Linked DNA regions of Sphaerotilus montanus. The protein of the gene in region 1 interacts with the protein of each later gene in a pairwise test. Links are inferred from orthologs where the notes say so. Each region holds a gene or a part of one and is shown in the gene's direction. Other genes may lie near its edges. The genes, in order: lpdA, BDD16_RS15280 and odhB.

Region 1 (3,067 bases):
GCGGACATCACCGACCTCGAAGCCTTCCGCGTGGCGACGAACAAGGAAAACGAGAAGTCCGGCGTCAAGGTCACGATGCTGGCCTTCATGATCAAGGCGGCGGTCGCGGCACTGAAGAAGTTCCCCGAGTTCAACTCCTCGCTCGACGGCGAGCAGCTGGTGCTGAAGAACTACTTCCACATCGGCTTCGCGGCGGACACGCCCAACGGCCTGGTGGTCCCGGTCATCAAGGACTGCGACAAGAAGGGCATTGTCCAGATCAGCCAGGAGATGGGCGACCTGGCCAAGAAGGCACGCGACGGCAAGCTGGGTCCGGCCGACATGAGCGGCGCCTGCTTCACGATCTCGTCGCTGGGCGGCATCGGTGGCCGGTACTTCACGCCGATCATCAACGCGCCGGAAGTCGCGATCATGGGCGTCTGCAAGAGCCAGATCGAGCCGAAGTGGGACGGCAAGCAGTTCCAGCCGCGCCTGATGCTCCCGCTGTCGCTGTCATGGGACCACCGTGTCATCGACGGCGCGTCTGCCGCCCGCTTCAACGTCTACTTCGCATCGCTGCTGGCGGACTTCCGCCGCATCGTGCTGTGATCGGAAGGAACTGACATGGCATTGATCGAAGTACAAGTCCCCGACATCGGCGACTTCAAGGACGTGGCGATCATCGAGCTGCTGGTGAAACCCGGCGACACGGTGAAGGCCGAGCAGAGCCTGATCACGGTCGAATCCGACAAGGCGTCGATGGAAATTCCGTCGAGCCATGCGGGCGTGGTCAAGGAGCTGAAGGTTGCCATCGGCGACAAGATGAACCAGGGCAGCGTGATCCTGGTGCTGGACAGCGCGGATGCGGCGGCTGCTGCCGCAGCGCCGGCCCCGGCACCTGCTGCAGCGGCTCCGGTCGCGGCGCCGGCTCCGGTGGCGGTCGCCGCTGGTCCTGCCGGCAGCTACAGCGGCGCGGCCGATGTCGAGTGCGATTTGCTCGTGCTCGGCGCCGGCCCCGGCGGCTACTCGGCGGCGTTCCGCGCGGCCGACCTGGGCCTGAAGGTCGTCATCGTCGAGCGTTATGCGACGCTGGGTGGTGTCTGCCTGAACGTCGGCTGCATCCCGTCGAAGGCGCTGCTGCACGTCGCGGCCGTGATGGACGAGGTGTCGCACCTGGGTGACCTGGGCGTCGAGTTCGGTGCCCCGAGCCTGAACATCGACAAGCTGCGTGGCCACAAGGACAAGGTCATCGGCAAGCTGACCGGCGGCCTCGCCGCGATGGCCAAGATGCGCAAGGTCACCACCGTGCGCGGCGTCGGCCAGTTCCTCGACCCGTACCACGTCCAGGTCGAAGAGACCACGGGCGCGGGCACGGAGCGCGCGGGCGGTGCCAAGGTCGTCAAGTTCAAGCACGCCATCATCGCGGCGGGCTCGCAAGCCGTGCGCCTGCCGTTCTTCCCGCAGGATGAGCGCATCGTCGACTCGACCGGGGCGCTCGCGCTCAAGGCCGTGCCGAAGAAGATGCTCATCGTCGGCGGCGGCATCATCGGCCTCGAAATGGGCACCGTCTACAGCACGCTGGGCGCCCGCCTGGACGTGGTGGAGATGCTCGACGGGCTGATGCAGGGCGCGGACCGCGACCTCGTCAAGGTCTGGCAGAAGATGAACGCCAAGCGCTTCGACAACATCCTGTTGAAGACGAAGACCGTCGGCGCCGAAGCCTCCCCCGAAGGCATCAAGGTGCAGTTCGAGGGGCTGGACGGCACGAAGTCGGAAGGCGTCTACGACCTGGTGCTGCAAGCTGTGGGCCGCACGCCCAATGGCAAGAAGCTCGCGGCTGACAAGGCGGGTGTGGCCGTGACCGATCGCGGCTTCATCAACGTCGACATCCAGATGCGCACCAACGTGCCGCACATCTTCGCCATCGGCGACATCGTCGGGCAGCCGATGCTGGCGCACAAGGCGGTGCATGAGGCGCACGTCGCGGCGGAAGTCATCGCCGGCACGCTGCAGGGCAACAAGGAACTGGCCTCGGCTGCGTTCAACGCCCGCGTGATCCCGAGCGTGGCCTACACCGATCCGGAAGTGGCGTGGGTCGGGCTGACCGAGGACCAGGCGAAGGCGCAGGGGATCAAGGTCAAGAAGGGCCTGTTCCCGTGGACGGCGTCCGGTCGCGCGATCGCCAACGGCCGCGACGAAGGCTTCACGAAGCTGCTGTTCGACGATTCACCCGAGGCCCACGGCCACGGCAAGATCCTCGGCGGCGGCATCGTCGGCACGCACGCGGGCGACATGATCGGCGAGATCGCGCTGGCGATCGAGATGGGCGCGGACGCGGTGGACATCGGGAAGACGATTCATCCGCATCCGACGCTGGGTGAGTCGATCGGGATGGCGGCTGAGGTCGCGCACGGCAGTTGTACGGATCTGCCGCCGAGCAAGAAGTAAGGCGATCCGTCATACCCGCGAAAGCGGGTACCCACGCAGCGCTTCAACGTCTGCGAAGAAAAGCCCGATCGGTGTGAGCCGGTCGGGCTTTTTGCCATTTCTGTACTGAATCGGCGTGCAGAGCCAAGATCGTGCGTAGGTACACTTTTCTGCATCAGCCGCCGCAACACCAAGGGAGATCCTGTGAACGAACAAATAGCCTTCGAAACGTATCCGTCCGGCCAAGTCACATTGAATGGTGAGGGCCGTGCGAGGATGCTTGTGTCCACGAACAAATGCGTGGACACATGGACACTTCTCAAATCGGAACCCAAGACGTTGCTGCAGCGGCCAAGCGACGCTGGCGGCGGCATTCTCCGGAATTCAAGGCGCGAGTGATCGAGCTGGCGCGGCAGCCTGGCGCATCGGTGGCGGCCGTAGCGCTGGCCAACGGCCTGAACGCCAACATGCTGCGCCGCTGGGTCCATGAAGCGGCGGCCGGCGGTGGCGCCTCGAAGGCCACAGCCACCAGCGTTGCGCCGGCGTTGGCGGGCTTCGTGCAGTTGCCGATGCGCGAAGCCGAGCATCACGCCGTGCTCGATGCCCAGCCGGTGCCGCCGACGGTACCCCGGCCCCCCGACATCACGGTGGAGATCCACCG
Region 2 (3,212 bases), 220 kb from region 1 along the record:
CAGCCGCCCGTCCGGCAGGTTGGCCGCCGACACCGGCACCAGCGGCAAGGTCTTGACCGCCGACCAGCGCGCCAGATTCGGCTGCACGGCGGCCAGCGCCTGGCGGCGGACCAGCGGTGCGGTGGTCGATGCCGTCCCGGTCGCGTTGGTCGCGTCAGGCTCCTCGCTGTTGCACGCCAGCAGTGCCGCCGTGGCGGTCAGCAGCAGCATGCGCCTCGGCAGGCGCCAGGAAGAGCACGGAAGGTTCATGGTGGCGGAGCCGGCGGCGGCGCGGCTATTTGTTTCTAATTGTGTTTAATGGTACGAAATGAACACCCTGCCGGCGGCGCCGTGCGCACCCGCATTCGCAGGTGTCCGCCACACCGGAACCGCCCGTGTCCGCCCGACTTGTGCAGTTGCGGGCCATCGGCCGCCCGATGACCGGGCCATTCAGACCCGCCACGTAGAATTTCCCGATGCACGAATCCCCGGACTCCCCGATGCCCCACGACCCCGCCGCGCCGGTGTCGTCCCGCCTGCTCGCCAACCTCAACCCCGAACAGCTCGCCGCGGTCACGCTGCCGCCCGAGCCGGGGCTCATCCTGGCGGGCGCCGGATCGGGCAAGACCCGTGTGCTGACCACCCGCATCGCCTGGCTGCTGCAGACCGGCCAGGTCTCGCCGGGCGGGCTGATGGCGGTGACCTTCACGAACAAGGCCGCCAAGGAGATGCTCACGCGGCTCGGCGCGATGCTCCCGTTCAATGTGCGCGGCATGTGGATCGGCACCTTCCACGGCCTGTGCAACCGCTTCCTGCGCGCGCACTGGAAACAGGCCGGCCTGCCGCAGTCGTTCCAGATCCTCGACAGCGGCGACTCGCTCAGCGCGGTCAAGCGGGTCATCAAGGGCATGAAGCTCGACGAGGAGCGGTTTGTCCCGAAGCAGGTCGCCTGGTTCATCGCCGGCGCCAAGGAAGAAGGCAAGCGCCCGAAGGACGTGGACGTGCACGACCCGCACAGCCAGAAGCTCGCCGAGATCTACCAGGCCTACGAGGACCAGTGCCAGCGCGAGGGCGTGGTCGACTTCGCCGAGCTGATGCTGCGCAGTTACGAGCTGATGCGCGACGATGCCGCGCTGCGCCAGCACTACCGCCACCGCTTCCAGCACATCCTGGTCGACGAGTTCCAGGACACCAACCGGCTGCAGTACGCCTGGCTGAAGATGTTCGCGGGCGATCCGGCGCAGGGGGATGTGCCATGCGCGGTGTTCGCCGTCGGCGATGACGACCAGAGCATCTACGCCTTCCGCGGCGCCCGCGTGGGCAACATGGCCGACTTCGAGCGCGAGTTCCGGGTCGCCAGGCTGATCAAGCTGGAACGCAATTACCGCAGCTTCGGCAACATCCTCGACTCCGCCAACGCGCTGATCTCGCGCAACACCGGGCGGCTGGGCAAGAACCTGCGCACCGAGGCCGGGCCGGGCGAGCCGGTGCGGATCTACGAAGCGACGAGCGATTTCGCGGAAGCGGCGTGGCTGCTGGAGGAGCTGCAGCAGTTGCACCGGGGTGGCATGGCGCGCTCGGAATGCGCCCTGCTCTACCGCAGCAATGCGCAGTCGCGGGTGATCGAATCGGCGCTGTTCAATGCGGGCGTGCCCTACCGCGTGTATGGCGGCCTGCGCTTCTTCGAGCGCGCCGAGGTGAAACACGCGCTGGCCTACCTGCGCCTGATCGAGAACCCGAACGACGACACCAGCTTCCTGCGTGTCGTCAACTTCCCCGCCCGCGGCATCGGCACGCGCTCGGTCGAGCAGTTGCAGGAGGTCGCCCGCGCCAGCGGCCGCAGCCTGTACCAGGGCGTCAGCGGCCTGGGTGGCACGGCGGGCGCCAAGGTCGCCGCCTTCAACCGCCTGATCGACGGCCTGCGCGCCAGCACCCAGGGCCAGACGCTGCGCGTGATCATCGAGCAGGTGCTCGCCGCCAGCGGGCTGATCGACTTCTACCGCACCGAGAAGGAAGGCCAGGACCGCATCGAGAACCTGGAGGAACTCGTCAACGCGGCGGAAGCGTTTGTCACGATCGAGGGCTTCGGCAAGGACGCGGTGGCGCTGCCGGTGGACGAGATGGGCCAGACCGGACCGACGGCCAGCGAGCTGCTGCCGGACGCGGAGACGGGCGAGATCCTGTCACCGCTGGCCGCCTTCCTGACCCACGCCGCGCTGGAAGCCGGTGACAACCAGGCGCAGGCCGGGCAGGACGCCGTGCAGATGATGACGGTCCACGCCGCCAAGGGGCTGGAGTTCGACGCGGTCTTCATCACCGGGCTGGAAGAAGGCTTGTTCCCGCACGAGAACTCGGTCACCGAGGCCGACGGGCTGGAGGAAGAGCGCCGGCTGATGTACGTCGCGATCACCCGCGCCCGCCAGCGGCTCTACATCAGCCACAGCCAGACGCGCATGCTGCACGGCCAGACGCGCTACAACGTGAAGAGCCGCTTCCTGGACGAGCTGCCCGAGGAAGCGCTGAAGTGGCTCACGCCGAAGCGGCAGGCCTTCGGGTCGGGTGCGGGCTTTGGTGGCGGCTACGGCGCGCCGTCACGGCCGGCGTGGACACCGGCACCGGCACCACCGCCCTCGTGGGCATCTCCCGTGCCGGCGGCGATGGCGCGCAGTGCGGCCGAGTCCTCCGGCCATGGTCTGCGGCCGAAACAGGCGGTCTTCCACAACAAGTTCGGCGAGGGCGTGGTGCTGGCGCTGGAAGGCAAGGGAGCCGACGCCCGCGCCCAGGTCAATTTCGGCCGCCACGGCACCAAGTGGCTGGCGCTCAGCGTCGCCAAGCTGACGCCGATCGACTGATCGGCCTCTGGCGGCGAGATCAGTCGCCGCTGGACGGCGTCACCACATCGATCGTCTTCTCGATCACCTTGCCGGTGACCTTGACGCCGGTGGAGACGACCGCCCCCGTGATGGAGATCGCGGCCCCGGCGGTGGCACCGGCCACGGCCATCACGCCGCAGCCGCCCAGGGCGAACGTGGCCGCCAGCACGGCGGCACCGGCCAGACGTCGGCCTGGCAAGGAAGAGGTGGAAGCAGCAGTGCGCGCGTCGACAGTCATGGCAGTGGTGGCCCGGGGCAGCAGTGGAACAGGCGTCCATTGTCCGGCGGACAGGCTGTCACCGATCTGCCTTGATGCTGTCATGCGGATTTCACAGTGGCCGCAGAGGATGCGGAAAGTCA
Region 3 (3,075 bases), 610 kb from region 1 along the record:
ATCCCCGCGCAGCACGTCGCCGACAACCAGGCCACGTTCACCGTCATCGACTCGATCCTGTCGGAAGAGGCCGTGCTGGGCTTCGAATACGGCTACGCCGCGGCCGAACCCAACACGCTGACCATCTGGGAAGCGCAGTTCGGTGACTTCGCCAACGGCGCGCAGGTCGTGATCGACCAGTTCATCGCCTCCGGCGAAGTGAAGTGGGGCCGCGTCAACGGCCTGACGCTGATGCTGCCGCACGGCTACGAAGGCCAGGGTCCGGAGCACTCCTCTGCCCGTCTGGAGCGCTTCATGCAGCTGGCTGCCGACACCAACATGCAGATCGTGCAGCCGACCACGGCCAGCCAGATCTTCCATGTGCTGCGCCGCCAGATGGTGCGTTCGCTGCGCAAGCCGCTGGTGCTGTTCACGCCGAAGTCGCTGCTGCGCAACAAGGATGCGACCTCGCCGGTGAGCGACTTCACCAAGGGCGAATTCCGCACCGTCATCGCGGAGCAGAAGGCCGACATCAATCCGGAGAAGGTCAAGCGTGTCATCGCCTGCTCGGGCAAGGTCTACTACGACCTGGTCAAGAAGCGCGAAGAGAAGAAGTCCGGCGACGTGGCCATCCTCCGCGTCGAACAGCTCTATCCCTTCCCGCACAAGGCGTTTGCCAACGAACTGAAGAAGTATCCGAACCTGACCGACCTCGTGTGGTGCCAGGACGAGCCGCAGAACCAGGGCGCCTGGTTCTTCGTGCAGCACTACATCCACGAGAACATGCAGGACGGTCAGAAGCTCGGCTACGCCGGTCGTCCGGCCTCTGCATCGCCGGCGGTCGGCTACGCGCACCTGCACCAGGAGCAGCAGAAGACGCTGCTCGACCAGGCATTCGGCAAGCTCAAGGGCTTCGTGCTCACCAAGTAATCCAAACAGGTTCCTACCATCATGGCCATTGTTGAAGTCAAAGTCCCCCAGTTGTCCGAGTCGGTTGCGGAAGCAACCATGCTGCAGTGGAAGAAGAAGCCCGGTGATGCCGTGGCGATCGACGAGATCCTCATCGAGATCGAGACCGACAAGGTCGTGCTCGAAGTGCCGGCGCCCGCCGCTGGCGTGCTGGTTGCACTGGTCGTCGGCGACGGCGGCACGGTCGCCAGCGAACAGGTGATCGCCAAGATCGACACCGACGGACAGGTGGCGGTCAGCCCGCTGCAGATCGCGGCCATTCCTGCCACGACGGCAGTGGCCGCCGCACCCGTGGCCGCCAGCAAGGGCGATGTCGCCATGCCCGCTGCTGCCAAGCTGCTGGCCGACAACGGCCTGAGCGTCGGCGATGTCGCCGGCTCCGGCAAGGATGGCCGTGTCACCAAGGGTGATGTGCTGGGTGCCGTCGCCGCGGGGGCCAAGGCGGCTCCGGCGCCGGTGGCTGCCAAGCCGCCGGCCGTGGCCGCACCCGCTGCGCCGGTGGCCCTGGGTGACCGCGCCGAACAGCGCGTGCCGATGAGCCGCCTGCGTGCCCGCGTGGCCGAGCGCCTGCTGCAGTCGCAGTCGCAGAACGCCATCCTGACCACGTTCAACGAAGTGAACATGGCGCCGCTGATGGACATGCGCAAGCGCTTCCAGGACAAGTTCGAGAAGGAACACGGCATCAAGCTCGGCTTCATGTCGTTCTTCGTCAAGGCCGCGGTCGCTGCGCTGAAGAAGTTCCCGGTCCTGAACGCCTCGGTCGATGGCAACGACATCGTCTACCACGGCTACTTCGACATCGGCATCGCCGTCGGTTCGCCCCGTGGCCTGGTGGTGCCGATCCTGCGCAACGCTGACCAGATGACCTTCGCTGACATCGAGAAGAAGATCGCCGAATTTGGCAAGAAGGCCAAGGAAGGCAAGATCTCGATGGACGACCTGACGGGCGGCACGTTCTCGATCTCGAACGGCGGCACCTTCGGCTCCATGCTGTCGACCCCGATCATCAACCCGCCGCAGTCGGCCATCCTGGGCGTGCACGCGACCAAGGACCGCGCGGTGGTGGAAAACGGTCAGGTCGTGGTGCGCCCGATCAACTACCTGGCGATGTCCTACGACCACCGCATCATCGACGGCCGCGAAGCCGTCCTGGGTCTGGTGACGATGAAGGAAGCGCTGGAAGACCCGGCCCGCCTGCTGTTCGACATCTGAGCGACCTCTGCGCCTCTGCGTCGAACTGACGTGATTTCGGACGCCCCTTCGGGGGCGTTCTGCCAAGACTTCAGGAATTCACCATGTCCAAGCAATTTGATGTCGTCGTGATCGGCGGCGGCCCCGGCGGCTACATCGCTGCCATCCGCGCAGCACAACTGGGCTTCCAGGTCGCCTGCATCGACGAATGGAAGAACGAGAAGGGCGGCCCGGCCCCTGGCGGCACCTGCACCAACGTCGGCTGCATCCCGTCCAAGGCCCTGCTGCAGTCCTCGGAGCATTACGAGCACGCCGCCCACCACTTTGGCGACCACGGCATCAGCCTGGACAACCTGAAGATGGACGTGGCCAAGATGGTCGGCCGCAAGAACACCGTCGTGAAGCAGAACAACGACGGCATCCTGTTCCTGCTGAAGAAGAACAAGGTCAGCTTCTTCCACGGCCGCGGCTCGTTCGCCAAGGCGGTCGAAGGCGGCTATGAAATCAACGTCGCGGGCGCTGCCAACGAAGTGCTGACGGCCAAGAACGTCATCGTCGCGACTGGCTCCAACGCCCGCGCGCTGCCGGGTGCTGCGTTCGATGAAGAGAAGATCCTGTCGAACGACGGCGCGCTGCGCATCGGCGCGGTGCCGGCCAAGCTGGGCGTGATCGGCTCGGGCGTGATCGGCCTGGAGATGGGCTCGGTCTGGCGCCGCCTGGGTGCAGAAGTCACCATCCTGGAAGCGATGCCCGGTTTCCTGGGCGCCGCCGACGAAGGCGTGGCCAAGGAAGCGCTGAAGGCGTTCAAGAAGCAGGGCCTGAAGTTCGAGTTCGGCGTGAAGATCTCCAAGGTCGACGCGTCGGGTGACGGCGTGGTCGTGTTCTTCGCCGACGCCAAGGGTGCGGAGCAGACGCTGGCGGTGGACAAGCTGATTG

What was found.
Region 2: the proteins of lpdA (region 1) and BDD16_RS15280 interact in binary tests that used the Escherichia coli proteins (3 or more experiments, as listed by UniProt). The link is inferred for Sphaerotilus montanus from one-to-one orthologs.
Region 3: the proteins of lpdA (region 1) and odhB interact in binary tests that used the Escherichia coli proteins (3 or more experiments, as listed by UniProt). The link is inferred for Sphaerotilus montanus from one-to-one orthologs.

What each region holds. Positions count from the first base shown.
Region 1 is NZ_JACCFH010000001.1:3,121,107-3,124,173, forward strand. Bases 100-3,015 are described here. They hold lpdA (dihydrolipoyl dehydrogenase), read left to right. Parts: upstream 100-603; coding sequence 604-2,427; downstream 2,428-3,015. Other genes in these bases: aceF (dihydrolipoyllysine-residue acetyltransferase), read left to right, coding at 100-588; BDD16_RS14275 (transposase), read left to right, coding at 2,715-3,015. In the rest of the region: more of aceF, read left to right, coding at 1-99; more of BDD16_RS14275, read left to right, coding at 3,016-3,067. UniProt on the Escherichia coli protein: Lipoamide dehydrogenase is a component of the glycine cleavage system as well as of the alpha-ketoacid dehydrogenase complexes.
Region 2 is NZ_JACCFH010000001.1:3,341,213-3,344,424, reverse strand. What follows is about bases 95-3,155. They hold BDD16_RS15280 (UvrD-helicase domain-containing protein), read left to right. Parts: upstream 95-479; coding sequence 480-2,831; downstream 2,832-3,155. Other genes in these bases: BDD16_RS15275 (hypothetical protein), read right to left, coding at 2,851-3,090; BDD16_RS15285 (discoidin domain-containing protein), read right to left, coding at 95-249. Also shown: more of BDD16_RS15285, read right to left, coding at 1-94. UniProt on the Escherichia coli protein: A helicase with DNA-dependent ATPase activity. Unwinds DNA duplexes with 3'-5' polarity. Translocates on single-stranded DNA with 3'-5' polarity. Initiates unwinding more efficiently from a nicked substrate than double-stranded DNA.
Region 3 is NZ_JACCFH010000001.1:3,736,079-3,739,153, forward strand. The notes cover bases 122-3,045. They hold odhB (2-oxoglutarate dehydrogenase complex dihydrolipoyllysine-residue succinyltransferase), read left to right. Parts: upstream 122-930; coding sequence 931-2,160; downstream 2,161-3,045. Other genes in these bases: BDD16_RS17000 (2-oxoglutarate dehydrogenase E1 component), read left to right, coding at 122-909; lpdA (dihydrolipoyl dehydrogenase), read left to right, coding at 2,244-3,045. In the rest of the region: more of BDD16_RS17000, read left to right, coding at 1-121; more of lpdA, read left to right, coding at 3,046-3,075. UniProt on the Escherichia coli protein: E2 component of the 2-oxoglutarate dehydrogenase (OGDH) complex which catalyzes the second step in the conversion of 2-oxoglutarate to succinyl-CoA and CO(2).